DNA from 3 places in the Shewanella sp. 10N.286.54.B9 genome. Region 1 is predicted to be linked to each of the others. Evidence: predicted binding sites of a transcription regulator. Region 1 holds the regulator's gene; each other region holds the start of a gene.
What was found. The regulator sigma-54, encoded in region 1, starts transcription at its own class of promoters, with help from an activator protein. The targets are predictions, from matches to a motif close to GTTGGCACGNNNNTNGNNT.
Positions count from the first base shown of each region.

Region 1 (10,360 bases):
GTAAAAACTAGGGGCTGTTGATCATTCACGGTTGTTTTTGCCGCAGTTTATTGGCTATTTTGACAAGGCGGAGGCTATGCCGTTTAGTTATTCTCCACAAATAGTCTACAACACAGTAAAAATAGCCAAGAAACGCGGCCCTTTGGGTTCGTTTCAATTCTTTTATTCTTTTATGACTAGACTGCGTTACGAGCTTTTCGCTTAGCCAGCTAAGCATCATCGCTCAAGCCTTGTACTAAAATAATTGAATTCGAACAAAAACTAAGCTCGAAAGATCAACAGCCCCTAGCATCTCACCAGTACGACTATTACTTTTCTAACCTCTTGAGGGCATCGGTATCGATGCCTTTCATCACTTCTTGTTCAAGTGCATGCTGCTGGTTTATGTCGTTGGCTTTACTGTGATGCTGGCGTGATAAATAAGGGGAAGAGGTGCAGAGGTAAAAGCGAAATTAACGCGCGATTATTATTGTATTTACGATAACTTTATCATTTCGTTTGGGGGCTAAACGATAAACTTATACCTCTGCAAAGGCTTACTGAGTCATGAGCGTTAGTTCTTGAGTTAGCCGTCTAATTTTATTGCGTAACTGCGTTATTTCTGACTTTAATACTATGGTGCGACTAGCTGGTTGCTGCTCACTTTGACGTACCAGTTGATAAACAACTTTGGTCGATAAACCATATTGCTTTGCGACATCCGACAAGAGTCGGCCGTTATTTTTGACTTCATGGATGATATTAAGGTTGAGCTGATTTTTGATTTCGGTCATTGCATATCCCTGTCACTACTTTTAATTAGTCGAAAGGTTATCTACTCGACATCCCATTGGCTGATCCCGAGATGCTTAATTACATCGACAAAGCATTGGTAGCTTATGAATATAGCTTTAAGGTCATTCATGTTAATCCTTACATTCCCTTTAAATACTACTTTATAGGTATGCGTGTTTTGTGCCATATTTCAAAAACATATAATTAGCATCTAAAACAATAGCTTGTACTTATCCTCTTACTTGCTAGTTGTAGCTAAGTGATGGTGAAAGTGACAAAAGAGGGCAAGCTTGCTTGTTTGTGGTGCAACGAGGAGAGTCATACGATTTTAAAGCGTTTGTCGCATAGGGCATTGTCTATTCACTGGCGACTTATATACTGCTAACAAATTCACTCGATATGTTGTCGTCTTTATTCGCATGAAGACAGTTAGGAGTCATGTTTATGAGTATTAAGCACAGCAGTGCTATCGCTAGTTGTATTGTTGCAGCAGTGTTTGTTTCAGGTTGTCAGACAACCAATCCATACAGTAATGAATCGCAAAATGCCAAAGCGACTAATGGTGCTTTGATCGGCGCATTAGCCGGTGCTGCGATAGGGGTTGCCTCATCAAGTAAAAGTGATAGAGGTAAAGGTGCATTAATCGGCGCAGCATCAGGCGCAGCCCTTGGAGGTGGTATTGGTTACTACATGGATGTCCAAGAAGCAGAGCTGCGTAAGCAACTACAATCTTCGGGCGTGAGTGTGACTCGTAGTGGTGACACCATTATTTTGAATATGCCAAATGATGTGACTTTTGGCGTAGATCAAACCGATCTCAGCCAGCGAGCGCAGCAAGTGCTTAATAGCGTAGCTTTGGTCGCGCTTGAATATGATGAGACCAAGCTTAATGTCATGGGCCATACCGATAGCTCTGGAGCGGCATCTTATAACTTAAGATTGTCTCAAGTCAGAGCGAGTGAAGTCGCCAGTTATTTGATGAGTCGTAAAGTGCCGTCAGCGCGCGTGGTCTCCCATGGTGTTGGTGAAGACAGACCTATTACCAGCAATGAGACTAAAGCAGGTCGAGCAGAGAATCGCCGAGTAGAGATTATCCTTAGCCCACTAAGCTAATTTTATACTAATAACTGTCATTGTTATTTACAGAGCAAGCCACCGATAAGGTGGCTTTTTTGTGCGCGAAGGTAAGCTGGTGGCTTGCGACTATTTGTCTAATGAGTCTCGGTTTTGAGTGATCCCATTCAAGTGCTTGAAGATGCATCGTCTCGCAAGGACGTTATAGATTGTTTTCAATGGATAAATGCTTTTTGATCGCCCTCAGTTATTGCTTTATTTATTGTCGCGTTAAAGTCACTTATGGAAACTAACATGAAAAAATGGATTGTAGCTTCGTTATTAGTCTTACCACTCACCGCTAGTGCAGCACCTATTGAGATGCGCGCCGCGGGTAGTCTGAAAAATGCTATGTCAGATATTGTTGCTGCATATCAGCTAGAATCAGGGCAAGCGGTTAATAGCAATTTTGCACCGTCAGGTCTGCTTAGAAAGCGGATCGAAGCGGGTGAAGTTGTCGATGTTTTTGCTTCAGCCAATATCAAACACCCTCAAACGTTGCAGCGCAATGAACTCGCTGAAAGTGTAGTGATGTTTGCCCAAAACCAGATGTGCGCTATCGCTCAAGCAGATGTTGAGCTGAGTAGTCAAAATCTGTTGCAGAAGATGCTTAACAGCAATATTAGACTCGGCACGTCAACACCTAAAGCCGATCCGTCAGGTGATTATGCCTGGAAGGTTTTTGCAAAAGCAGATGCAATAACAACGGGGGCACAGCAACAGCTAGAAACTAAAGCGCTGCAACTAACTGGTGGTGAGAGCAGTAAAAAAGCGCCCGCTGGACGCAATACCTATGGTTGGGTGATGGAGAACAATCGCGCCGATATTTTCTTAACCTACTGCACTAATGCCGTGTTGGCACAAAAAGAGGTGCCTAATCTTAAGGTGGTCCAATTGCCTAAAGAGCTAGCGGTTGGCGCTAATTACGGCTTAGTGGTATTAAAGGCGGCCAAGCCAGATGCTTGGAAGTTGGCGATGTTTGTTTTGTCTGAAAAAGGTCAGTCTATCTTAGCCAATTATGGTTTTAATGCGCCGTTAAAACGTTAAGTTTTGAAACGTTATCAACCTGACAAAAATGCCGCCCATACAGGCGGCATTTTCTCTGATTGTGTTAGCCGAATTAATTTAACAAGAAAACAGTGGCTAAGCCCAAGAAGGCAAACAGACCAATTACGTCGGTCACTGTGGTTAGTACCATACCACCCGCGAGTGCAGGGTCGATGTTCATTCTTTTGAGAATAAGTGGAATACTGGCACCCGCAAGACCCGCTACCGTCATATTAATCAACATAGCGCCGCCAATAGTTGCTCCTAGGGTGATATCACCTTTCCATGCCCATACGGCGCCGCAGACTAGAACCGACCACAATAAGCCGTTGAGGAAGCCAATGGCAAGCTCTTTACCGATAAGCCATCTAGAGTTACTTTGGCCAATTTGACCCAAAGCAATACCGCGAATAACCAGCGCTAAGGTTTGGTTGCCGGCCACGCCGCCCATGCTGGGGACAATGGTCATCAGAATGGCGATGGTAGCAAACTGCTCTAACGTGCCTTCAAACATGTTGCTGACAGAGGCGGCGAGCAATGCAGCAAACAGATTAACGGTTAACCATAATGAACGGCGGAAAGTACTTTTTAGTACCGGACCAAAGGTATCGGTATCGTCGTCCATACCGGCCATACCCATCATTGAATGTTCAGCGTCTTCACGAATTACATCAACCACGTCATCAATGGTAATACGACCAAGTAGTTTATTATCATCATCAATGACGGGGGCAGACATCCAGTCATGACGTTCGAACAGTTGTGCCACTTCACTGTCTGACATGCCTACGGGAATAGGCTCAACATCGGCTGCCATGATATCTCTGATGGATGAGTCAGGGTTACAGGTTAAGAGATCGGCAATACGCACACCGCCTAGTACCCGGTCTTGTTTATCGACCACGTACAGCATATCGGTTGCTTCAGGTAGTTCGCCGCGAATTCTTAAATAACGCAGTATCACATCGATATTGACGTCAGGTCTTAAGGTCACCGTATCGGTATTCATAATACTACCGGCGGTATCATCGGGATAGGAGAGTGCTTGTTCAACCCTGACCCTATCTTGAGTGCTCATCGACTGCAGCACCTCATTGAAGACACTGTCGGGTAAGCTTCTCAAAATGTATGCTAAGTCATCGGTGTCCATGCTTTTGGCCGCTTTCGCGACTCGTTCGGGACTCATTTGACTGATCAGACTATCTTTTAGCTCTTCGCCCAGCTCGTCGAGAATTTCACCGGTATGTTCTTGGTCAATCAATTGCCAGAGCACTTGACGAGTTCGTGGCGGCGAAGACTCGAGGATAAAAGCAATATCAGTAGCAGCCATGTCCTGCAACATATTGCGGACATGAACGAACATTCCGCTGCCTAATGCTTTGTTCAGCTGATTGAGGCGTTGGTCCGTTGTTTCATTATCTAAGACTTCAATCGGCATGGATCCCTCTCAGGGTCGTTTAAAAGGCGCATATAATAACGTAAGTAATACCAATCGCGTCAAAAATTGCTCTCTGAATATGTTGGATTGGTGTCAGGGATATTAAGGATTAATTTTACAGGTAAAGGGGGTTAGCTGTCTTCGTCAAATTTGGCATTGATTAGATGGCATATAGCCTCTAATGCTAGCTCTGCATCTGCTCCTGTTGCAACTAACTTTATGGATTTACCCATTCCAGTCTCTAACATTAATAAGCCTAGTACACTTACAGCTGATGCTTGTTTTTCGCCTTGGATTATTGTTATTTCAGCATCAAATTCAGAGGCTAACACCACCAGTTTAGTAGCAGCTCTAGCATGCAGGCCAAGCTTATTACATATGGTTACTTGCCGTTCAATTGTTGGCATTTTTTAACTCGCGGTGGCTAGTGGTCACTTTATGTCGTCCATCTTTAAAGTGTTCGGCAAGCCTTTCGGTGACATACACTGAGCGATGCTGGCCTCCGGTACAGCCAATCGCAATAGTCAGGTAACTGCGATTATTACGTTCTAGATCGGGAAGCCATGTACGGAGTAGATTCTCTATCTGCCAGATAAACTTATTCACTAACGGGCGTTGATTGAGAAAGTCCTGTACCGGTTTATCAAGCCCTGTCATTGGTCTTAGCTCGGGTTCCCAATGCGGGTTAGGCAGGAATCTAACGTCGAACATAAAGTCGGCTTCGGTTGGCATACCATGTTTAAACCCAAACGACTCAAACTTGATCATGAGCTCTTTATCAACATTACCCAATAAAATCTCACGAACTTGATCGTTAAGATCGTAGATGTTGAGGCTTGAAGTATCGATATAGTGGTCGACTATTTTGGCTAATGGTTCTAGCTGACGGCCTTCAAGTTGAATGGCTTCTTTCAAAGATATGTTGGAATGAGACAGCGGATGAAGTCGGCGAGTTTCGTTGTAGCGTTTAAGCAATACTTCATCGCTTGAGTTTAGAAAGAAGCTGAGTAACTCCACACCTTCTGGTAGATTGGTTAGGTGCTTTTCCAGCTCAGTTTCTTTCTCTGGCATATTGCGAATATCGACACTAATCGCAACGAGTTCTGAATTACCCGTTAGCTGCTCTAACAGTGTTCCCATCATCGGCAACGGAAGATTATCGACACAATAATAGCCGAGATCTTCTAGCATTCTTAAAAGAACGGATTTTCCAGAACCGGAACGACCAGAGACTAAAACAAGTTTCATCTTTTGACTACCTGATAGAAGTTAGAATGAGTGTTTTATATATGTTTACAAGATGTACAAGGGTATAGATTAACTTTTTTGTTGTTGAAAGCAAGAGCTTAGGCAAGAAGGAGAGAATAAATAATATTGTTGTCATATCCCCGTTCTACCTGAATATGCAGGATTCAGTGGGAATTTAATGGTCTTTAATCACGGCATTGATTGCCACGAATGGTTATTCCCTTGGTAAAATCAATAACACAGAGTAAAGCCCATTAAAGCCCATCGCAGAAGGCTTTGTGCCAGCCCACTTCGTTGTTGCACTGACTTAAAAGGGAATAACCATTTCTACGTTAATACGCCTAGAATTGAACTGGCACATAGCCTCTGAAACGAGCATCTTCAAGTAGAACGGGTATAAATACTTAGGCCTTTAAATAACCTACTTGTATAACATAAGGTTACTTAAAGACCTGACTAAATTAGCTATTGAGTGATCAAATCGTACAGTTCTGATTCACTGCTGCTTTTCCTCAACTGCTTAACGATAGCTTTATCGTTAAGCTTTTCAGCCATTGAAGACAAAGTGGCTAGGTGCTGCTCACATTGCTCTGCAGGAACCAAAAGTGCAAACAATATATCGACCGGCTGCTTATCTATCGAGTCAAAAGAGATCGGTGTTTCGCATTTGATTAATATGCCCAATGGATGGTCAATATTGGTCAATCGCCCATGCGGGATTGCGATTCCGTTGCCTATACCTGTGCTACCCATTTTTTCGCGAGCTAAAAGGCTCTCGAATATCTCTTGTGAAGATAGAGTAGGGTACTGGACAGCGGCAATGTCGCTGATGAGTTCCAGTACTTTTTTCTTACTGCCCGGAGTGGCACAGGTGGTGCACTCCGGCTGCAGGATGGTACATAGTTCCATCGTTAGTGTTTGGTCAGCTTCTCTTTGTGTTTAATAACCTGACGATCTAATTTATCGATCAGGGAGTCGATTGCGGCATACATGTCCGCATGTTCCGAAGTGGCAAAAACTTCCCCTTTTTTAAGGTGGATTCTTGCCTCGGCAATCTGCTGCATTTTTTCTACGTTCAAAATGACGTGGACATTATTGATCTGATCGAAATGACGTTCAAGCTTTGTAAACTTTTCTTCTACATAGCCACGCAGCGATGCAGTGATCTCGATGTGATGCCCAGTAAGGTTAATTTGCATAGAAAATTCCTCCAAGTGCCTAATTTTGAGTTATAAACTCTTACGTTGGTTTGAGGGCGGGATCAGCATTGCTTCACGGTATTTCGCGATAGTACGACGAGCAACTTTAATCCCTTGTTCTGCCAAAAGTTGCGCCATTTTGCTATCGCTTAATGGTTTCTTTTGGTTTTCAGCAGCGACTAACTTCTTAATAAACGCTCTAATAGCTGTAGATGAGCACTCTCCGCCGTCATCTGTGCCGACATGACTAGAGAAGAAATACTTTAATTCGAAAATACCTCTTGGGGTATGCATATACTTTTGAGTGGTAACCCTTGAGATGGTGGACTCATGCATCTCAACAGCTTCTGCAATATCGTTCAATACCATTGGCTTCATGGCTTCATCGCCATATTCAAAGAAGCCTTGCTGGAATTTAACGATGCAGTTACTGACCTTTAATAAGGTTTCATTACGACTTTCTAAACTTTTGATAAACCACTTAGCTTCCTGCAAATGACCACGGATAAACTGGCCATCAGCTTGGCTTTTAGTGCTGCGAGCCATTGATGCATAATGCTGATTAACATTGATTTTAGGCATGTAATCTGGATTGAGCTCAACCACCCAGCGGCCTTTCTTTTTGGCCACTGATACATCAGGAATAACGTATTCATCTTTACTGCGTGTGACTGCTAATCCTGGTCTTGGGTTGAGAGTTTGGATCAGGCTTATGGCTTCACGTAGCTCATCTTCTTTTAGCTTCGTTTTACGCATTAACTGCCTAAAATCGCGCCCTGCAATTAAATCTAAGTAGTCTTTGATGAGTAGGCGAGCATTATCAATATGTGGCGTGGTCGCGGCATATTGAGCTAACTGGATCAAGAGACATTCACTTAAGTCTCGAGCGGCTACGCCAATGGGGTCGAAATGCTGTACGCGTTTGAGCACGGCTTCAACTTCATCAATTTCTATCTCTGGATCGCCCATCGCCTCAAGAATATCTTCACAGTTTTGAGTGAGGTAACCACGTTCGTCAATAGCATCAATAATGGCGGTGGCGATAGCGAGGTCGTTATCAGAGAAAGGGGTTAAGTTCTTTTGCCACTCAAGGTGCTCATACAAGCCTTCGCTGGTTTCACCTTGGAATGGCATGTCGTCATCACGCATTCCGCCTGAGCTTGCATTTGATGAGACGGTATAGACTTCATCCCAGGTGGTATCCATCGGCAGTTCATCTGGCATTGAGTCTTGAGTCAATGCATCAGAGGTTTCTACTGCGGCACTATCTTGCTGGGGATCGACTTCGGCGCTGGCGCTGTAATCGTTGTCGCTATCAGATTCTGAGTAGCTATCGGATTCGCTGGTGGTGCGATCTTCGTTGCTGACAGCTTCGCCGTCAGATTGCTCTTCATCTAATTCGAGTAGGGGATTAGACTCTAATGCTTGCTGGATCTCTTGCTGCAGCTCTAAAGAGGACAGTTGCAGTAAGCGGATAGCCTGCTGTAACTGTGGAGTCATGGTTAGCTGCTGACCCATTTTGAGCTGAAGTGACGCTTTCATCTTACCGCTATTCCCTACACTGTAATTAAACGTTGAAGCTCGTTAATTTGGCGAAGAGAGCGCAAAGGCCCAACACTATGATTATATTAGTATACTTAACTAGTGCCGCGCTTTAAACGCTCATGTTGTTGATTAACTATAGCCTGAATTGTTCACCTAAGTACACTGCTCTAACCTGCTGGTTGTCTAAGATTTCGGCAGGCGTGCCTTCTGCAATGAGATTTCCGTGACTTACGATATATGCATGTTCACATACGTCTAATGTTTCACGAACGTTGTGGTCAGTAATAAGCACACCTAGGCCGCGACTTTTTAGCTGTTCAATGATTTTTTTAATGTCGATGACCGAAATAGGATCGACACCTGCAAAAGGTTCATCAAGCAAAATAAATTTTGGATTAGCTGCTAGCGCTCGTGCAATTTCAACTCGACGACGTTCACCACCAGATAGTGCCATACCTTGGCTATCTCGTATGTGAGTAATATGAAACTCTTCAAGTAAACTTTCTAGCTGCGCTTCACGCTGCTCATTATCAATATCGCTGCGAGTCTGCAGTACTGCCATGATGTTGTCACGGACCGAAAGTTTTCTAAAAATACTTGCTTCTTGGGGCAGGTAACCGATACCTTTTCGAGCCCTAAGGTGCATAGGATCTAAGGTTAAGTCATCTTCATCAATAAAGATCTGCCCCTTGTCGCTCTGCACTAACCCGACAACCATATAGAAAGTTGTAGTTTTACCTGCACCATTTGGACCTAATAGACCGACAATTTGCCCCGTTTTTACCGTTAAACTCACGTCTTGAACAACAGCTCGATTTTTATAACTCTTAGCTAAGTTGCGTGCGGTTAGCGTTTTTTGGATCATTGCTGCTCCTGCTTTTCTATCGGTTCCGCTGGGGTTTCAGGAGTCTCTTCTTGGTAGGCTTCAGGCTGAATGATAGTAATCACTCGGTCATTACCTTGGCCGGTGCTTTCAGCAATAAGTTGCTGTAAACCAATATTGTACTTAATGCGGTTGCCTGTGACCTGGCTACCCTCTTGTTCGAGTGTAGCATCACCTAGCAAGGTTAAGGTTCTGGTCGCGAGTTCGTAACGGATCTCTTTGGCACTTGCCGTTGCGGGGCGACCATCTTCCATGACTTGGGTGTATGTTGCTGGCTTACCCGTAGCGACTAAGGTTTTCCCTGAGTTCGCTTCTTTAGAGAAAACCCGCAACTCATCAGCTTTCATTTTAATTGAGCCTTGAGTCACCTCTACAGGGCCAAAAAAGATAACCTGATTGTTTTTGATATCGGCTTCTTGGCTTGCAGCGGCAATTTTGACCTCTTGCTTAAGGTCATCGACAGCTGCATAGCTGCTAATGCTAAGCAGACACAATAGACCTGCAAGTATGGATTGATTGTATTTCATAACTTCCTTCTACTCGGCCATTAGTGTGACAGTACGAGTGAGTATATTGGTTTTTTTGAACAGCTTATTTAGCATCGTAGATCCCTTCGACTTCGCTGATCAGTTTTACACTTTGAGCATTAAGGTCAGCATAAAGACCTGTACCTTGAATAACAAACTCATTGCCGGTGACGTGAATAATTTCATCAGAGGTCATTATCATGGTATCTAAGTCTAGCTCTAAATAAGATGTCGATAATGTTTGAATCGGTTCTTCAGGACTAATTGAGTCGATAATAACATTGTTTTGCAATGAGACCTTGCCGGTTAAATTGTTATGGCTACCTTGGCTTGCTTTTAAGCGCCATTGTGCTTGGCCATCATCGGGATAGATTAAATATACTGGCTCTGTGAAGTAAGTCATACTGGCATCTTCATAGTGCTCCATATGCTTGGCTGTGACCTTGCTATTTACAAAACCTGCTTCATTGTACTCTGTGCTGCGTAGGTCATCGATGATGTAATTGGGCCGCTCGCTTGCATCGACGTCTAACGTTTGATCACCTTTTTTAGACTGCACCTGCCAATAGAGGATCAGTGCCGTACC
Region 1 covers NZ_JBFRIY010000017.1:9,502-19,861, forward strand. Annotated here, with positions in the region: gene AB4135_RS05885 (transposase) at 537-773, opposite strand; gene AB4135_RS05890 (OmpA family protein) at 1,219-1,887, shown strand; gene AB4135_RS05895 (molybdate ABC transporter substrate-binding protein) at 2,143-2,934, shown strand; gene mgtE (magnesium transporter) at 3,008-4,372, opposite strand; gene AB4135_RS05905 (HPr family phosphocarrier protein) at 4,504-4,779, opposite strand; gene rapZ (RNase adapter RapZ) at 4,766-5,620, opposite strand; gene ptsN (PTS IIA-like nitrogen regulatory protein PtsN) at 6,086-6,529, opposite strand; gene hpf (ribosome hibernation promoting factor) at 6,532-6,819, opposite strand; gene AB4135_RS05925 (RNA polymerase factor sigma-54) at 6,850-8,361, opposite strand; gene lptB (LPS export ABC transporter ATP-binding protein) at 8,498-9,229, opposite strand; gene lptA (lipopolysaccharide transport periplasmic protein LptA) at 9,226-9,774, opposite strand; gene lptC (LPS export ABC transporter periplasmic protein LptC) at 9,839-10,360, opposite strand, start outside.

Region 2 (10,360 bases), on a different contig from region 1:
GGCATTGTCGACAGCGTAGTATTGACCATTTATTTTTAGCACTTGGGTTGCCGTATTGACAGCGTAAGCGACTTTTGTGCCGGGGATCGCATCAAATTTTGGCTCACCATCATATTCAACGTTGAGTTTGGCCTCACTGCGTTTAATCGCTGCTGTTTGCGGAATTTGGGCATCAAGCATCGCTTGATCCGCTTCGGTTGTGCCCGCGACGGATACCCTTAATCCACCAATGTCTGATTCGGGTGGAATATCATTAAAGCTAGGGGGAAGTTTATCTGCACGGACAAAGGCCCATGGCCCAGCTTCTTTTTTAGCTTGAAACCAGCGGCCAGAAAGTAACAGATACATGTCACCGGAAGAGACCTCTCTTATCCAAGCAGTCTCAGTATTACTGACATAAAGCAACTTACCTTCGGTTAGGCTCTTCCATCTGGGTTTGCCATCGGTTGCCACCAATTCTGTTGGAGTGCTAACTGCGATTACAGCTGGCGCCGTCCCGCTACTTTTTGCTTCTGAATCCTCGGGCTTTGGCAACATCTTGACTAAATCTTCAGGTGGGTACTCGGTAACTTGCCAAGGCCCCATAGGGTTGTCTGCTGTGTACCAAAAAGTACCACTGCTTAGGTACATTTTTTTGGTTTGTTTGTTGCGCGCCACGGCAAAGGGCGTGTTTAACGCTCGCTCATAAGGGCTATTTTCGATCTCTCTAAATTGCGGTGAACCATCATAGGAGAGAAGTACTGTAAGTTGCTGACGAAAAACAATGTTCGGCGCATCATTTTTAATATTCTCTAGGCTTTGTTTTTCCTGTTTGGCGTTGGCAAGGCTGGCTGACAGGCGCTCCATCGAGATAGTAAAGCTACTGCTGCCAATGGAGCTCTCTACCACTTCAGTAAAGCGTTGTTCGTCGGCTTCAGTTGACTCCGGCCAGCGTACACGAGTCACTCTTACATCCCTAACGGTTGCATTCTCGGTGCTGGTGTCAATGCGAGCACTAAACCAGAAGGCCCCAAAAATAGGCTCGTCTCTATCGATGAGCTCTAAAGACATCGCGGCGCGCCCTTGCAAGATATTGCCGTCTAGCGATTCTGGTTGCGGCTGATACACCACAATGTTGCCCTCTTTAGCGGTCACCTCCTGTGGCCACTCAATAGCGTTAGCATTAATTAGGCCAATCAACATCAGTGTGAAAGCGGCAAAAATGAAGCGGCATTGAGCGTAGATCCCGGCAGGCATAGCAGTTCCTTCTTGTGTGACAAGTACTTACTGTCATAACTATAGCTGTTGATCATTGTAGTCGCATTGTACAAAAAAGAAACGCTTGAATTGTAAGCACAAAAAAGCCCTAAGCATTTCTGCTTAGGGCTTTGTATTTTGTACCCGTTAAGCCATTACAGCGGCTTATATATTACAAGCTGTAGTAAAGCTCGAATTCAACTGGGTGAGTTGTTTGGTTCACACGCTCAACGTCAACTGACTTAAGTTTGATGTAAGAATCAATGAAGTCGTTGCTGAATACGTCGCCACGAGTCAAGAACTCACGGTCAGCATCTAGACACTCAAGTGCATTTTCTAGTGAAGTAGCAACAGTTGGGATTTCAGCCGCTTCTTCAGCTGGAAGATCATAAAGATCTTTATCCATTGCTTCACCTGGGTGGATCTTGTTTTGGATACCGTCAAGGCCAGCCATTAACATTGCAGAGAATGCTAAGTATGGATTTGCCATTGGGTCACCAAAACGTAGCTCAATACGACGAGCTTTTGCACTTGGTACCACAGGGATACGGATTGAAGCGCTACGGTTAGCTGCTGAGTAAGCTAGCATTACTGGCGCTTCAAAGTGCGGGATAAGACGCTTGTAAGAGTTAGTTGATGGGTTAGCAAATGCGTTAATTGCACGCGCATGCTTGATGATACCACCGATGTAAAATAGTGCTGTTTCGCTCAATCCGCCGTACTTGTCACCAGCAAAGATGTTAACGCCATCTTTCGCTAGAGACTGGTGAACGTGCATACCGCTGCCGTTGTCACCAACGATTGGCTTAGGCATAAACGTAGCTGTCTTATTGTAAGCGTGAGCAACGTTATGAATAACGTACTTAAGCACCTGAACTTCATCAGCCTTAAGCGTAAGAGTATTAAAGCGAGTCGCAATTTCGTTTTGACCAGCAGTTGCTACTTCATGGTGATGCGCTTCAACAACTTGGCCCATCTCTTCAAGTACTAAACACATAGCACTACGGATATCTTGTGATGAATCAACAGGCGCTACTGGGAAGTAACCGCCTTTAACACCTGGACGGTGACCTTTGTTGCCATCTTCGTAGCTAGTACCTGAGTTCCAAGCTGCTTCTTCTGCATCTACTTTGTAGAAACAGCCAGACATGTCAGCGCCATATTTAACATCGTCAAATAGGAAAAACTCTGGCTCTGGACCAATCAATACAGTATCAGCGATACCTGTAGAGCGTAAGTAGTCTTCCGCTTTCTTAGCAATTGAGCGAGGGTCACGGTTGTAACCTGTCATAGTGCCTGGGTTTAAGATGTCACAACGAATGTTAGCTGTTGTTTCCGCAGTGAAAGGGTCAAGTACGAAACTTGCAGCATCTGGCATTAATACCATGTCTGATTCGTTAATGCCTTTCCATCCTGAGATTGAAGAACCATCGAACATCTTACCGTCTTCGAAAAAGTCTTCATCAACCTGATGGCTAGGAATTGAAACATGTTGCTCTTTACCTATGGTGTCGGTAAAACGCAAATCAACAAACTTAACTTCTAATTCTTTTAGTTGTTGTAAAACTGATTCAGCTGACATTCTAAAGTCTCCGAGTAGGGTAAAGGGTTATCCCTTGTTCTTATCTTAATGTTTAGCGCATAGTGCGATTCTGCTTTGTTTAAAGCGATAGTTGTGCCAAACCTATAACCAATTGATATTAATCAATTATAGGCTGCGGCAATAACTTGCGCTGCAGTTTTTTGCACTATAATGGTGCGCTTGATGGATCATTTTGGTGCGTGCGTCATAATCGTGCAATCTATTTAGAAGCAACTTATCTAAATACAAAAGCTGGCGCTCAGAATAGCAAGCAGAAGAATTTTTTATAGGGTGTAAGTCAAACAAAACTCGACCAAATATAGATAAGTGTTATTTCAATACAAGACAGTAAAGTGTTGTAGAAGGGCATCTATATTGAAATGCCTAAAACAAGGAGATGCTGTTAAAAACAAATTAAACAGGATATTTGGTAGCACAATGACGAAAAATCACCTCAAACAGCCGAAAGGAGCACTGCAACAGAGAGGTAGAGTAGAATTAATGTCATAAAAGTGATTGATAAAAAGTGTATATAAAGCGGGCGTTATGGCGAAGAAAAGCAACGCGCAAGCGTTATTTTTAACGATTGGTTAAAAATAATCCTGTGAGATACTCGCTACCTAGAGTAGAATGTCACGCTTTTTATTGCAACTACTATACTAGTTTGGTTTAGCAGTTGTCAGTACCCCCTATATTTTTATACCGATGGTAAGAGGTTTAGCCGTGTTAGAGAATTTACGTAACATCGCCATTATTGCACACGTTGACCATGGTAAGACTACCTTGGTTGATAAGATGCTGGCGCAGTCAGGAACCCTTGAGTCTCGAGGAGAAGCCACTGAGCGGGTGATGGATTCAAATGATCTTGAAAAAGAACGTGGTATCACGATTCTGGCCAAGAACACTGCCATCAAGTGGAACGATTACCGTATCAACATCGTTGATACCCCTGGTCACGCCGATTTCGGTGGCGAGGTAGAGCGTGTTCTATCTATGGTTGACTCAGTATTGCTACTCGTTGACGCAGTAGATGGCCCAATGCCACAAACTCGCTTCGTGACCAAGAAAGCATTTGCTCAAGGTCTTAAGCCAATCGTTGTTATTAACAAGATTGACCGCCCAGGCGCACGTCCTGATTGGGTTATCGACCAAGTATTCGACTTGTTCGACAACTTAGGCGCAACTGACGAGCAGCTAGACTTCCCAATCGTTTATGCCTCTGCATTAAACGGTTTTGCAACGTTAGATCCAGACGAAACAAGCGACAACATGACACCGCTTTTCGAAACTATCGTTGAAAAAGTTTCTTCACCAGATGCTGATGCTGAAGGTGATTTCCAGATGCAAATCTCGCAAATCGATTACAACTCATACGTGGGTGTTATCGGTATTGGTCGCATCAAGCGTGGTAGCGTTAAAACTAACCAGCAGGTCACCGTTATTGGTGCTGACGGTAAGACACGTAACGGTAAAATGGGCCAAGTGCTTGGTTACATGGGTCTTGAGCGTCACGAAGTTGCTGAAGCAAATGCGGGCGACATCGTTGCAATTACTGGTCTTGGTCAGCTACAAATTTCAGACACAATCTGTGCACCTACAACAGTAGAAGCACTGCCTGCATTGTCTGTTGATGAGCCAACACTAACAATGACTTTCCAAGTCAACACTTCTCCATTCGCGGGTAAAGAAGGTAAGTACGTCACTTCACGTAACATCCTTGAGCGTCTAGAGCAGGAGCTAGTACACAACGTTGCACTTCGCGTTGAAGAAACTGACAGCCCAGATCGTTTCCGCGTATCGGGTCGTGGTGAACTTCACCTTTCAATCTTGATTGAAAACATGCGTCGTGAAGGTTATGAGCTAGCTGTATCTCGTCCAGAAGTTATCGAAAAAGAGATCGATGGCGAGATGTGCGAACCATACGAAACTTTGACTGTTGATGTTGAAGAAGAGCATCAAGGTGCAGTAATCGAGAAGCTTGGTACCCGTAAAGGTGACATGCGTGACATGCAGCTAGATGGTAAGGGTCGTGTACGTATCGATTTCGTTATTCCTAGCCGTGGTCTAATCGGTTTCCAAACTGAGTTCATGACAGCGACTTCTGGTACAGGTCTTATCTACCATTCATTCGACCATTACGGTCCAGTGAAAGGCGGCGATATTGGTCAACGTGCTCGTGGCGTATTGATCTCAAACGCAACCGGTAAAGCACTAACATTTGCATTGTTTAACCTTCAAGAGCGTGGTCGTCTATTTATCACTCACGCTGCAGAAGTTTATGAAGGTCAAGTAGTTGGTCTACATGCTCGCGCTAACGATCTTACAGTTAACTGTTTGAAAGGTAAGCAGCTTACCAACATGCGTGCATCAGGTACTGATGAAGCACAGGTACTAACTCCGCATATCGAAATGACACTTGAGCAAGCGCTTGAGTTCATCGATGATGACGAGCTAGTAGAAGTAACTCCAGAGAACATCCGTGTTCGTAAGCGTTACTTGACTGAGAATGAGCGTAAGCGTCATAACCGTACTGCTAAAGACGCAAAATAATTTGCTGCAGCTAATGCTGCGCAGTTAGTTTGTTTCAAGCGTAACGTTATAAAAGCCCTGAGCATGCAAATGCTCGGGGCTTTTTTATGTCTGGAACATTTATGCCAGTACCCATGGATGGGTAGTGCTGGTATTTATACATGGCCATAAATGTTCCATTCATTTATTAGCATTCCCACCATCCTTGGCGGTCAGATGTATTTATCCCCGAAGTACAGGATGTGCTAGGAGGGGATTTATGTCTGGCCAACCCTTTATGAGTAAGAGTGTTCCATTCATTTATTGGCATTCCCTCCGTCCTTGGAGGTCAGAACATTTATGCCAATACCCATGGAACCTGAAATATTCCCGATATTGCTTGGTATTCCTAAATCCATTTAGTCATGGGTAGTGCTGGTATTAATACATGGCCAACACTTTATGAGTAAGATTGCCCCATTCATTTATTGGCATTTCCTTTTTGATAGGCTGTTGTCACTTTAGCTTGTCAGAAAGAGTTAAGCTGCGCTAAGTTGATAAAACCCCGCAACACTCCCAGATGTGATAACTACAAATATTCCTAGCGTTTGGATCACTTTTTTATATTGTGCATCAGGTATTTGATATTTAGTTAATCTTTGGCGGCCTACATATATATGTATAACCGCCAAACCAAGAAAACTAGGGACGAGCATTAGTGCGTCATTTATCGCAAAGCAAACGCTAAGGACAGATATTAATAACGCCACTGAAAACCAGATAAAAGCTAGTGGCTTACTTTCAGTTATACTGCTGTTCATAAAGTTCTTTTATTATTGAGTGAATAAGCTTCATTTGCATCGCTGCTAACTTAAGCAGCGGATAATATCAGCTGTCAGTTGCTGCTATTGACGTTGACTCTGGATTTATCGGTTTTTGACTTGCAAGTCTGCGCCATAACCACTCCAGTGGCCCTTGATTGAAATACTTAAGGTAGATACTGGCTAGCATGACTTGGAAGATAGAAAAGCCAATGGCAATCAACATGTACTCTGGGCGGTCGAGAGTACTCGTTAATGTTGGTGCAAAATGGCGAAACAGCAGTACGCCACAAACTGACTGCAGTATGTAGAGACTAAATGCTAGGCGACCGACTTTCTGTAACGGAGCCAATACGTTTGCACGGTTTTGGCATAGTTTTACCGCCAGATGAAGATAAATGAGCGCCATAGGAATAGCACTGGCCATCACTATCGTCATGGACAATGAGGCCAATTTAGGATCTGCGGCAAGTGAACATAAACTATCGACAGTAGAAAGCAGTATGGTGCTTAGGGCAAACACCACTAGCTGTTTTTGACTAAAACCTTTTTCAAATACACCTTTTCGATACAGCATCACTCCTAATAGCATTAAACCTGCAGCCATCCACATAGTCGTGAACGGAGTGATAAATAGTAGTCCAACAAAGATGATAAATTGCATCATTAGTTGTTCACTGTAGGCTGCAGACCAAATCGATATGTCCTCTTCAAAAAGGGCTGTGCCACGGATAATAGGCTCTTCTGGTGCAAATAAGCTGATGATGGTCATGAGAAATAGCGGGATAGTGATGAACATAACTGATTTCTTGATCAGTTTACGATTATCGAGCTTAAGGTAGCAAAGCGCCACAAACCCACCGAGGGCATAGGTAAACAGTATGTCGCCATACCAAATAAAAATGCCATGGATTACACCAAATAGTAATAGCCATTTTAATCTGGACTTCATGGCTTTGTATGCGTCTCCAGCTTGAGTCGACAACTTATCGTATTGGATGGCTAGCCCGACACCAAACAGTATTGAAAAGAGGCTAATGAATCTACCTTCTAGAAAAAAGTTACTGAACAGCATTGTTAAGGTGTCATGCAGTGGGACACTTTCATGATCGGCATAGCCCAAATAGCCATTACCAAAGAAGTAGATGTTGATAAATAAAATGCCCAGCACTGCTAAGCCTCTAATCGAATCGATATTAGCGTTGCGGGCGGGCTCAAGCGATATCTTGTTGCCCTGTAGTGACTGTTGTTGTAATTCCATCTTTGATAAAGCTTCCATGTTTGTAAGAGCTGGTTACATTATCAGCGCCAACTTAAAAAGGATATTATCAAACTGAATCAATTAGCCTTTTTCATGTAAATGTTTAAAACAAAAAAAAGGCAACCCATATGGATTGCCGTAAAAGTTGTTCAATTTGGAGTGCGCTAGCGTCGAAACTGAATCTGGTGCCAAACCTAACTAGGAATGTGCAGTTGGGATGATGAACAAAACAAGAAAACAAATATTTAGCAAAGCATTTTACAGTGGTTAGCTAATAAAATTGGCGCGTAAACATTGGCCTCATATAATCAGAGTGCGAAAGTTTTAGATGGTTCCAACTTTCTCCATTAACAAAAATTTAGATTTAAAATGGCTAGTCCATTGGCAATGAAATACCAATGAGCTTTGGATACAGCTAGCACCTACCTTAAAGCTGAGCAGGTACAAGATGTTCACCAACTCACAATGAGGACAGACTAGCTCTTGCTAGAAAATCAACAGAAAACATCTTTTGGCTTTTAATGTTGATTTTAGGGCTTGCCAGAATCTTCTCTTAAAGTAGGTCGGCATTTATGCCGTCTCTTTTCTAGATCTTACCGTAAGCGAAGCGCGCCGTAAGGCCGCAGGCCGTTCGTCTAAAATTTTACCGTCTTTGCTAGAACCTAGAACCTAGAACCTAGAACCTTTTGCGCTCAGTCTAGAGTTGATGACTTTAATGGCCTATCGAATTTAAATGTTGGATCAAATACATCCGCGTTTCCGTTGGGGTCTGGCTGACCCAGAAACCACTTAGATAGGCGATAAGTGGGATTAAAAACAGTAGCACTATTAATCCGATCGTCAGGCCTCGTGCTGACAACTTAATGCCATTGCGAGTGCTAAGGTGTAATGCCTCTGGTTTCGGGCAAGCAGACACGCACCTCATACAGGCTTGGCATTCGTCTGAGCGAACATTAAGCTGAGTATGTACGCTAATATTGGCCGGACAAGCACGAGTGCACTTATCACAGTTCATGCCTTTACTTTCAATCAAGCAATGCTGTGTGCTGCGGCGAATTTTAAAGGGGCTTAGAAAGCTAACTAGCCCCAGTAGTGCACCATAAGGGCAGATGTAACGGCAAAATCCTTGTCGACGCCATGCCGACAGACTCAAGATAAAGCCAAAACACAGTAGCGTGACTAAGCCTGGAGTGATAAAAAACAGCGCCATTTTTAGATCCGCTATCTTGTGGTAATTACTATTTAAATAGCCTGGGATACCAGCAGCTGGCATTCCTATAATAATGTATAGCAAGCCGGCTAAGATTAGATACTTGAGCATTCTTAGCGGCCAATCCAACCATGCTGGTGGCAAGTATTCAGCTTTGATAAAGCGCTTTCTGAGTTTATACAGGTACTCTCCAGCGATCCCAAGTGGACAAGCCCAGCCGCAAAAAGCACGCTTACAGAGCAAGCCAGTTAATAGCACGACGGTGAGCATGACTGAGGCTGCTGGGTGGGTTTGATCCCATATACCCAGTGTCACAATGGCTTTTAGTTCGATGCCGCCTGCAATGGGCAGAAAGGCGTCGCCCACATCTGGGCGCATTAACCATGGGGTCACGCCAGCTTTGAGCAGTGCACTGTTCACGGCAAATTGCACCCCAACCAGTAACATCGATAATGCCAGCAGATGTTGGATTCCTTCACGAAGGTTATTGCTCCTCATATCGCCCTGAGCGACTTGAGGCTGGAACTTGTTAACTAAGCCTATGATGATGACCGCAATCACGAGAGCGGCTACTAGGGGCCAGTACAGACTCGATAAGACAGCGCCTGAAACAAGGACTCCGCTTATTGCTGCTCCCCATTTTTTGCCACTCCAATAAAGCAGGCTCACACTGTAGGTGAGTGCCAATGTAAGCGTTAAGGATTCGATAAAGCTCATAGCAAATACGTTTAGTAATGATTGATACTAATGTGAAAACTTTATAGCAATTAAGTTCTTTTGCAGCAGCAAGGATGTGCAGCGGATCGAGTAATTGGAAATGGCTTGTGAAAAAGTAAGGGAAAGGTCACAAGTATGGCTCCTAGAGGTCAATATCTAGGAACCTCACTTTAGACTGCGCTTATTTGCCTTCTAGTGAAGCAATAAACTTGGTTGATTCATCAATCGATTTATTCATCTCTTTGATAAGACCTGATATATCTGTTTGTAAGCTAGTAAACTCACCTTTGATAGCACCAATGGCTTGGGCATTAAGGTTATGCTTTAAGTACAGCATATTGTCTTTCATTGCCGTCAGTACTGGTGGCATTTTACTTTCAGCGCGGCGCATACTTTTCACTAGTTGAGTATATGAACGACGGGTTTCTTTTAGTTTAGATTCACTGTTGCGGCGCAGACTTGCTTTGCTGATTTCGCCTATTTCTGTTTGCCACTCATCAAACAAAGCTTCAGCTACATCTTCAACTTTATCAATACGATTTGTCACATCATCGGCGGCATCTTGGGCAGACTCATACTCATCTTTAGCTTTATTGTAGGCACTTTCTAAATCGCCACCGTCATGATTAAGCAGTGCCTGCATCTCTTCCAGTGCAGAGCTAAACTGCTCTTGTGCTTCCTCTTGAGACTCTTTAGCGTCCTCGACACGATCGACCATGATATCGCGTTTATGATAACCGACTTTCTCCATTGCACCGTAGTAAGCACTTTGACAGCCAGTCAGTAATAAACTGGTACTGACAATGGCAACCGATAATATTTTCTTCATCTTATTCAATCCTGAAAGTGATTCTAAAGTTTAGGCTAAAAGTTAAATTCGCTAGTTGGCGCGAAATTTAGCCGCATCGATAATACTCCACAGGTGTGCAATTCCGCCGATGATCGCAGGGAAGATCAACCACCACATGGCATAACCGACTACCGCGACAATACAAAACATCAGTGCGGCTAATATGCGACCTTGT
Region 2 covers NZ_JBFRIY010000004.1:66,661-77,020, reverse strand. Annotated here, with positions in the region: gene AB4135_RS01370 (carbohydrate-binding family V/XII) at 1-1,236, opposite strand, end outside; gene glnA (glutamate--ammonia ligase) at 1,409-2,818, opposite strand; gene typA (translational GTPase TypA) at 3,524-5,368, shown strand; gene AB4135_RS01355 (DUF418 domain-containing protein) at 6,215-7,408, opposite strand; gene AB4135_RS01350 (4Fe-4S binding protein) at 8,121-9,335, opposite strand; gene AB4135_RS01345 (DUF2959 domain-containing protein) at 9,517-10,164, opposite strand; gene AB4135_RS01340 (hypothetical protein) at 10,216-10,360, opposite strand, start outside.
Region 2: glnA (glutamate--ammonia ligase) is a predicted target of sigma-54. The motif match lies at 2,901-2,919, and genes of this name have one in related genera.

Region 3 (10,360 bases), on a different contig from region 1:
CAGGAGTTAGACGTCATCGTCAGTATCGAAGAGGTTATAGACAGTGTGTTGAATAACTGTCTGCCAATCGCTGCTCAAAAAGGTTGTCAGCTCGAATTTATTAACCATGCCACTCAGCCTATACGTGCTAATGATTCAGCTTTGAGTTCGGCCATTAATAATTTAGTGGTCAACAGTATCGAGGCGGGCGCAACAACCATTACTATAAAGACCTACGACACCGAAACTGCGTTACATGTTGATGTGATTGATAACGGCAAGGGATTAGATAGCGACATGCAGCAACAAGTGCTTGAACCTTTCTTTACCACTAAAGCGCAGGGAACAGGGCTCGGATTAGCGGTTGTGCAGTCAGTGGTAAATAACCATGGCGGCATGATGCAGTTTAGCTGCCATGTTGGTAAAGGCTGCACCGCTGCGCTTAAATTCCCATTGGCGAAAGCACAAGTTATCACTGATACAGTGGTTGGAGCGTAGAGCATGTCTGAAGGAAGATTACTGTTAGTTGAAGATGATGCTTCATTAAGAGAAGCATTGTTAGATACCTTAATGTTGGCGCAATATGATTGCGTTGATGTCGAGTCGGCTGAAGCGGGTATTTTAGCGCTTAAAAATGACAGCTTTGACATGGTGATAAGCGATGTGCAAATGGAGGGGATTGGCGGCCTTGGGTTACTCAATTACCTGCAGCAGTACCATCCCAAAGTACCTATGCTATTGATGACGGCCTACGCGACCATAGATAACGCAGTCAATGCCATGAAATTGGGCGCAGTCGATTATTTAGCTAAACCATTCTCACCAGAAGTGCTGCTTAATCAAGTATCGCGTTATCTACCTGCAAAATCGATAGAAGGCAGTCCTGTTGTGGCTGATGAAAAGAGCCTTGCACTGTTATCTTTAGCGCAGCGAGTTGCAGTATCTGATGCGTCGGTGATGATCATGGGCCCAAGTGGTAGTGGTAAAGAGGTATTAGCTCGCTATATACATCAACACAGTCAGCGTGCGACAGAGCCATTTGTCGCAATTAACTGTGCGGCAATTCCAGAAAATATGCTGGAAGCGACTTTGTTTGGCTACGAGAAAGGGGCGTTTACCGGCGCATATCAAGCTTGCCCCGGAAAGTTTGAGCAGGCACAAGGCGGTACGTTACTGCTGGATGAAATTTCTGAGATGGAAGTGGGTCTGCAAGCTAAGTTACTGCGAGTACTGCAAGAGCGTGAAGTTGAGCGTTTAGGCGGACGCAAAACCATTAAATTGAATGTGCGGGTACTAGCAACCTCTAACCGAGATCTAAAAGCGATGGCTGAGGCTGGCGAATTCAGAGAAGACCTTTACTATCGAATTAATGTTTTCCCGTTAACATGGCCTGCGCTGAATCAGCGTCCAGCTGATATTTTACCTTTGGCAAGACACTTAATTAGTCGCCATGCAACGGCGATGAACAGAACTGAAGTCCCTGAGTTGGCAGAATGTGCCTCCCGGCGACTATTGACACACCGCTGGCCTGGTAACGTTCGAGAACTTGATAATGTGGTACAGCGAGCACTTATATTGAGTGTCGGGACTGAAATAACCATTGCTGACATTATTATCGATTCTTGCGATATCTCATTAACTGCGGAGGTTAACTCGGAAGAAGAGGAGACTAAGAGCAATGAGCTTGACGGCTTAGGGAATGAACTTAAAGCGCAGGAACATGTGATCATTTTAGAGACACTAAGCCAGTGCAACGGCAGTCGTAAAGACGTGGCCGAAAAGTTGGGGATCAGTGCCCGCACATTACGCTATAAAATGGCTAAAATGCGTGACTCTGGGATTGAAATACCAGCTTAATTACTGAACAAGGTCGCTACGCTTCGAGAGTGGCCTTCGGTCTTGTAGATACTAGGTCGCTACGCTTCGAGAGTGGCCTTCGGTCTGGTAGATACTAGGGCACTACGCTTCTAGGAGCAAAGCTAGGAGTATGCATTTGTGCATGGGTTATCATGCAGAACCTAGAACGGCTAATACTCGAGCCTAGAGTCTAGAACCGCTAACACTCGGGCATAGAATCTTCTTTTTAAGTAGGTCGGCATTTATGCCGTCGCTTTGCTCTTTTTTAGTTTTTACCGGAAGCGAAGCGCTCCGTAGTGACGTAGCCGCGTACTTTAAGCTGATACGTCTAAGATTGTCTCGTCTTGCTAGTCCCTAGCACCTAAAACCACTAATACTCGAACCTAGAATCTTCTTTTTAAGTAGGTCGGCATTTATGCCGTCGTTTTTCTCTTTTTTAGTTTTTACCGGAAGCGAAGCGCTCCGTAGTGACGTAGCCGCGTACTTTAAGCTGATACGTCTAAGATTGTCTCGTCTTGCTAGTCCCTAGCACCTAAAACCACTAATACTCGAACCTAGAACCTTCTTTTTAAGTAGGTCGGTATTTATGCCGTCGCTTTTCTCATTATTAGTTTTTACCGAAAGCGAAGCGTTCCGTAGTGACGTAGCCGCGTACTTTAAGCTGATACGTCTAAGATTGCTTCATCTTGCTAGCCCCTAGAACCTGCTTTTCCTGCTTTCAACATTCTGGCACGATTTCTGCTTTATCTAGTTCAATTAAGATTTTCGTCAAGAAAACGACATTGGGAGATAGTTATGCAAATCGGCGCTAATTCTTTACTGCAAGAGATGCAGTCACTTAACGGTCAAATCGGTACTCAAGGCACTCAAACAAGTGTTGCCCGCCAAGTGAACAACACTTCAGGCGCTGATTTTGGTCAACTTCTCTCTCAAGCTGTTGGAAATGTGAGCGAACTTCAGTCAAATGCATCTAATTTAGCCACTCGCCTTGATATGGGCGATACCACAGTGACATTATCTGATACGGTTATCGCGCGTGAAAAATCGAGCGTTGCTTTTGAAGCAACCGTGCAAGTAAGAAATAAGCTCGTAGAAGCTTATAAAGACATTATGAGTATGCCTGTTTAGGCCCTAACAGCAGGTAGCAATTGTGAGTACAGAAATGGTCGTAGGAACAGGTTCAAATATCGCTGCTGCAGGGCAGTCTAGTGGCGTTCAAGAGGAACATAAGCCAGGTGTGATGGGATCGATTGGCAATATCGACATGTTACGCCAAGTGACCATGATATTAGCCTTGGCTATCTGTTTAGCATTAGCTGTTTTTGTGATGATTTGGGCACAAGAGCCTGAATACCGTCCTTTAGGACAAATGAGTACGCAAGAGATGGTTCAAGTACTCGATGAACTCGATAAAAATAAAATTAAATACCAGATCCAAGGCGATGTGGTAAAAGTCCCTGAAGATAAATATCAAGATGTAAAAATGATGCTAAGCCGCGCCGGTTTAGATCAAGCTGCTGCCAATGATGACTATTTAAGTAAAGACAGTGGTTTTGGTGTTAGCCAGCGTATGGAGCAAGCTCGCCTTAAACACAGTCAGGAGCAGAACCTTGCTCGTGCTATTGAAGAGCTTAAAAGTGTTAGCCGCGCCAAAGTCATCTTAGCCTTGCCAAAAGAAAATGTGTTTGCTCGAAATCGCTCTAAACCAAGCGCTACAGTAGTTGTTAACACTCGCCGTGGTGGTCTTGGCCAAGAAGAGGTCGATTCGATAGTCGATATCGTCGCATCTGCGGTTCACAATCTAGAGCCGAATAAAGTCACCGTCACTGATTCAAATGGTCGTCTATTAAATTCAGGCAGCCAAGATGGCGTGTCAGCGATTGCTCGTCGTGAGCTGGAAATTGTTCAACAGAAAGAATCAGAATACCGTAACAAGGTAGAGTCAATTTTGATGCCGATTCTAGGCCCTGAAAACTTTACCTCGCAAGTCGACGTTAGCATGGACTTTACTGCAGTAGAGCAAACCGCTAAGCGTTACAATCCAGACTTACCGGCACTGCGCAGTGAGATGGTTGTTGAAAATAATTCGAATGGTGGGACCACTGGCGGGATCCCGGGGGCATTGTCTAATCAGCCACCGATGAACTCTGATATCCCTGAAGAAGTAGGTACAGAAACAACGTCTGTTAGCAGTGGTAGCAGCCATAAAGAAGCCACGCGCAACTTTGAACTTGATACCACTATCAGTCACACTCGTCAGCAAGTAGGCACATTAAGACGTGTCAGCGTATCGGTCGCTGTTGATTTCAAAAATGCGCCTGCGGCCGAAGATGGCAGCGTAACGCGCGTCCCTCGCACCGAGCAAGAGCTGGCAAACATTCGCCGTTTACTCGAAGGTGCCGTTGGTTTTAACACTCAACGCGGTGACATGATTGAAGTTGTCACAGTGCCGTTTATGGATCAGTTAATAGAAGATGCGCCAGCACCAGAAATGTGGGAACAACCTTGGTTTTGGCGTGCGGTAAAATTAGGCTTAGGTACCTTAGTTGCATTAGCGATAGTGATGTTTATCATCAGTCCAATGCTTAAGCGTATTGTTTACCCAGATAGCGCTAAACTGCCAGAAGAGCCGAAAATGGGCGATGAACTGGCTGAGATTGAAGACCAATATGCTGCTGATACCTTAGGTATGTTAGAGCGCCCTGAAGCCGAATACAGTTATGCCGATGACGGCTCGATTTTAATTCCTGACTTGCATAAAGATGATGACATGATTAAAGCCATCCGCGCGATTGTCGCGAATGAACCTGAACTATCGACTCAAGTCGTGAAAAATTGGTTAATTGAAGATGACAAATAATACTCCCATAGAGGGGCAAGCAGTAACACCTGTACCTGGGTTTAAGCCAGAAGATTTAAACGGTATCGAGAAAACAGCCATATTGTTGCTGAGCTTGAGCGAGAGTGATGCCGCTTCTATATTGAAACACCTGGAGCCAAAACAGGTGCAGAAGGTCGGTATGGCAATGGCTGCAATGCAGGACTTTGGCCAAGAAAAGGTCATCGGGGTGCATAAGCTATTTTTGGACGATATTCAAAAATACTCCTCTATCGGTTTTAATAGCGAAGAGTTCGTTCGTAAGGCTTTGACTGCTGCGTTAGGCGAAGATAAAGCGGGTAACCTGATTGAACAGATCATCATGGGCAGTGGAGCGAAAGGCCTCGACTCCCTTAAGTGGATGGATGCCCGTCAAGTTGCCACTATCATTCAAAATGAACATCCGCAGATCCAGACTATTGTTTTATCCTATTTAGAACCCGATCAAGCCGCAGAAATTTTCGCTCAGTTCCCAGAAAATACTCGCTTAGATCTGATGATGCGAATTGCTAATCTTGAAGAGGTGCAGCCAGCAGCACTGCAAGAGCTCAACGATATCATGGAGAAACAGTTTGCTGGTCAAGGCGGCGCACAAGCGGCGAAGATGGGCGGCCTCAAAGCGGCGGCAAATATCATGAACTACCTCGATACTGGCGTTGAAAGTCATCTAATGGAAACGATGCGAGAGTCTGATGAAGAGATGGCGCAGCAGATCCAAGACCTTATGTTTGTGTTTGAGAACTTAAGTGATGTTGACGACATGGGTATTCAAGTGCTGCTTCGAGAAGTGCAGCAAGATGTACTAATGAAGGCGCTAAAAGGCACTGATGATCAACTCAAAGAGAAGCTCCTTGGTAATATGTCTAAACGGGCGGCTGAATTGCTGCGTGATGATTTAGAAGCGATGGGACCCATTAGGATCAGCGAAGTTGAAGTGGCGCAAAAAGAGATCTTATCGATAGCACGCCGATTGAGTGAAAGTGGCGAGTTGATGCTCGGTGGTGGTGGCGGTGAAGAGTTCTTATAATGGCTGACCCAAAAGAGCCCAAAGGGGCAACGGTTAATACCACTGATGAGTTTGGTCACTGGGATCTGCCCGATATTAGCCAAGCGGTAGATGCTTCATCGCTGAACATGTTTGGTCGACATGGCTCAAGCATCGACATTGATGATGAAGGCGAAGCTGAAACGATTTTACCGCCCACATTGACCGAAATCGAAGATATTCGTGCCGATGCAGAGCGCGAAGGCTTTGTTCAAGGACAAGAGGCAGGACATGCTGAGGGGCTTGAAAAAGGTCGTTTAGCAGGGCTAGAGCAAGGCCATAGCGAAGGATTTGAGCAAGGAAAAGAACAGGGGCATGAAGCAGGGCTACAAGCCGCCGCCGAGATGTTACAACGCTTTGAAGCATTACTTGAGCAATTTGAGCAACCGCTGAGCATTCTCGATACCGAAATTGAGAAAGAATTACTCTCCACCTCTATGAGTCTCGCTAAAGCCGTTATCGGTCACGAGCTTAAAACACACCCTGAACATATATTAAGTGCACTGCGCCAAGGTGTAGACTCGCTGCCGATTAAACAGCAACAAGTGAATATCAGAGTGACGCCTGATGACGAAGCATTGATTAGCGGGCTCTATAGTGCAGCGCAATTAGAAAAAAACCGCTGGGATATCGAAGCCGATCCAAGCTTATCCGCTGGCGACTGTATTATTAGCAGCGGCCGCAGTCATATCGATATGACAGTCGATACTCGCATTCAACATGTCTTTTTTGAGTTAGAAAAAACTCAGCAAGATCTATTGCAGCAAAAAGAGCAGCAAGAGGAAACGCTACTTAATCACAGAGCGAGTAAGCAAGTTGCTGTTGAGAGTGCAGAGTCTAATTCGGCTCCAGCAATGGAGACACAACAACAGCAGCAAACTCAAGAACCCGTCCCAGTCGCCGAAGGTGAACATGCCAACACGCCAACACCGACTGCGCAGTAAACTCGCGCAGCACCACAATAAGATTAACCCTTTTGTGGCCGAAGCCAGTGGACAGCTAGTTCGTGTGGTAGGTTTAACGCTAGAAGCCACCGGCTGCCGCGCTTCAGTTGGCAGTCTTTGCTCTATCGAAACCATGTCTGGTGAGCTTGTCGCCGAGGTGATAGGCTTTGATGATGAGCTGCTTTACTTAATGCCAATTGAAGAGCTTAGTGGCGTGCTGCCAGGGGCAAAAGTTACCCCACTAGGACAACAGTCAGGTTTAAGTGTTGGACTGGCTTTATTAGGCCGAGTACTTGACGGCAGTGGCCTGCCGATTGATGGCTTAGGCAATCTGCAAACAGACCAAAAAGCACCGACTCACGCTCCTGCAATAAACCCCTTAGCACGACGCGCCATTAGTGAACCGCTCGATGTTGGTGTACGCGCCATTAACTCAATGTTGACCGTAGGCAAAGGTCAGCGAATGGGCTTGTTTGCCGGTTCAGGAGTCGGTAAAAGTGTGCTGTTAGGTATGATGACCCGCGGCACTACCGCTGACATTATTGTGGTGGGATTAGTGGGAGAGCGTGGCCGTGAAGTTAAAGAGTTTATTGAAGAGATTTTAGGCCCCGAAGGCCGCGCCCGCTCGGTCGTTGTTGCAGCGCCTGCTGATACCTCACCATTAATGCGACTGCGCGCCTGTGAAACATCGACGCGAATCGCAGAGTATTTTCGCGACATGGGTTACAGCGTGCTGCTACTGATGGATAGCTTAACCCGCTACGCTCAGGCGCAGCGCGAAATAGCGCTGGCAGTCGGTGAACCACCTGCAACTAAAGGCTATCCGCCATCAGTATTTGCCAAATTACCTAAGCTGGTGGAAAGGGCGGGTAATGGCGGTGGTAAACAGGGCTCGATAACTGCTTTTTACACGGTTCTGACAGAAGGGGATGATCTACAAGATCCCATCGCTGATGCATCGCGTGCAATCCTTGACGGCCATATCGTTCTTTCCCGTTCGCTGGCCGATTCAGGTCACTACCCGGCGATTGATATCGAAGCATCCATTAGTCGTGTCGCGCCGATGGTGATAACGACAGAACACTTAGAGGCGATGCGTCGAGTCAAGCAGGTATATTCGCTTTATCAACAGAACAAAGACCTTATCTCTATTGGTGCTTATACCCAAGGTAGCGATCCTCGAATTGACAATGCAATTCGCCTACAGCCCGCTATGAATGCGTTTTTACGCCAAACGATGAAAGATGCTATTACCTTTGACAGTAGTACGCTTATGTTGAGTCAGTTGGGCGCACAATGTCAGGTATAAACTAAGTCATGGCTAAAGTCGATCCGCTGTTTACCGTTCTTAAACTAAATCAAGAGGCAGAAGAACAAGCCTCACTGCAACTTCGTGCCGCTCAATTAGAGTTACAGCGCAGACAAAGCCAGCTAAAGGCGTTGCAAGACTATCGGTTAGATTACATGAAACAGATGGAGCAGCAGCAAGGTAAAAATATCAGCGCCAGTTACTATCATCAGTTTCATCAATTTGTACGTCAGGTCGACGATGCCATTGTGCAGCAAGTCAATTCCGTTCAAGAAGCAAACACCCAACAGCAACATCGCCAAGCTCACTGGCAAGAAAAACAGCAAAAGCGCAAAGCCGTAGAGCTTTTACTGGCGAATAAAGCCGAAAAAGCGCAGTTGGCTGAACAACGCAGAGAGCAGAAAATGGTTGATGAGTTTGCCTCACAGCAGTTTTACCGTAAGTCCCGTCGCTAGGTTTATCCCGATAGCTTTCAAACTGTTCAATATCCACGGCTTTGTTGGCATCATAATTGCTTTTAAGTAGATAATAAGTAATTTAAGCGGGCATTTAAGCCGATATTTTGACGCTAATTACTCAACTAAACGATCTATTTTGCTTTGATGGGACGCTGACGGAGAAGTTATGCAGCAGATGACCAATATATTACTCAGTAGTGCCGATGCCGCCAGTGCTAAAAAGACCGCTAGCGCAAAACCTGAACTGAGCGCTGAAGGTGATAATTTCTCTGTGGCACTTGAAAAGGCCAGCAAAGAGGGCGTTACGGCTGAGCAAAATAAAATAGATGGAAACGCTGCATCAACCACGACCGCGGCGGATAAAGTAAAACAAGGCGACTTGAAAAACGCCAACAGTAATGAAGAGTCAAACAGTGATGATGTTAATCAGGTACTGGCTCAAATTAACCTTGCCAACAACTTTCCTGTCAGCGCTGATGCGAATACTGACTCAGTGATTGCCGCTGACGGCGAAGAGTTGCCGTTAGGCGATGACACTAATGCAGAGCTTGCGATATCGAAAGCTAGCGCCGAAGAAACTGATAACAGTGACTCAGACATAACCACTGAGTTATCTGATGAGATCTTACAAGCACTAAGCTTACAAACTGGCATATCCGAACAAGCATTAACTGAAATGCCGCAGGCGGAACTTGAAGCGTTACTAGCACAAAGTCATATTTTAGATGCCGATGGTAAGCTATTAGCGCAATATGCCATCGTACCAGCGGCAAATGCAGCAATAATGAACTCTGCAGATGGGCATAACACTTCTACAAATAAAGCGAATACTTCTAGTGGTTTAGAAGTGAACAACAGCAATCTAAACGGTTCTAAACAAACAAGTAATGGCGCTACGACTGAGGCATTAACACAGCAAGCAATCGATCCGAGCACCAAAGCGGAAAGTCGCGATATTCTAGGCAAAGAAGCTGCCATTCAAACAGCAGCGGCTGCTGCAACAAGCACTACAGAAGCGGTTGCAAAGCGAGCTGATATAGAGAATAGCAATAATGGAAAACTGGCGAATACAGCCAATAGTATGGCGGCAGAGCAGCTTAAAGGCGCCGAGTTGTCAGTGAGATTGACCCCGATTCAAATGGGGTTGGAAGCGAATCTTGCTAGCGGCAATGAAGAGGTTTCTACCCAAGATATTAAGACAGTATCGGGCCTGCAAGCGCATAATTTGCAAATTCAGCAGAGTTTAACCCGAGTTGAACCACAGCAGATCCAGCTGGCGCTGAAACAACACGCTGATCAAGCTTCTCAAATGCAGGAGATGATCCAGCGATTTTCTCCAGTAATGAAGCAGCAGTTGCTGACTATGGTTAGTCAAGGGGTGCAACATGCTGAGATCAGACTCGATCCTGCAGAGCTTGGCAGTATGATGGTACGGATCCAAGTTCAAGGTGATACCACTCAAGTGCAATTTCAAGTCAGCCAACATCAAACTCGAGATCTCGTTGAACAAGCAATGCCTAGATTACGTGAAATGCTGGCCGAACAAGGTATGCAATTGACCGATGGCCAAGTATCACAAGGTGACAGAGGTAATGACCAATCATTCCAAGGTGATAGAGACAGCGGGGGCAATAGTAGCGCTGAAATGGATGAAATTTCAGCAGAAGAGCTGATTGTTGGCGCAAATCAAGCAACAAGTTCTGCTTCAGGTATAGATTATTACGCATAAGCAGGTAACCTATAGCACAGTTAAAAACTTGGCTTAACTTGTGACGTTGACCGAGTTAAGCAAGTGCATAGAAGTCCAGTTAGGGAAAGCAGATGGCAGAAGAAGAATCATTAGAGCTTGAAGTCAGTGACAAGCCTAAAAGTAAGAAGAAGTTAATTTTA
Region 3 covers NZ_JBFRIY010000040.1:28,185-38,544, forward strand. Annotated here, with positions in the region: gene AB4135_RS14830 (PAS domain-containing sensor histidine kinase) at 1-477, shown strand, start outside; gene AB4135_RS14835 (sigma-54-dependent transcriptional regulator) at 481-1,836, shown strand; gene fliE (flagellar hook-basal body complex protein FliE) at 2,632-2,964, shown strand; gene fliF (flagellar basal-body MS-ring/collar protein FliF) at 2,999-4,696, shown strand; gene fliG (flagellar motor switch protein FliG) at 4,686-5,741, shown strand; gene fliH (flagellar assembly protein FliH) at 5,741-6,703, shown strand; gene fliI (flagellar protein export ATPase FliI) at 6,672-8,012, shown strand; gene fliJ (flagellar export protein FliJ) at 8,021-8,467, shown strand; gene AB4135_RS14870 (flagellar hook-length control protein FliK) at 8,637-10,199, shown strand; gene fliL (flagellar basal body-associated protein FliL) at 10,292-10,360, shown strand, end outside.
Region 3: AB4135_RS14870 (flagellar hook-length control protein FliK) is a predicted target of sigma-54. The motif match lies at 8,511-8,529, and genes of this name have one in related genera.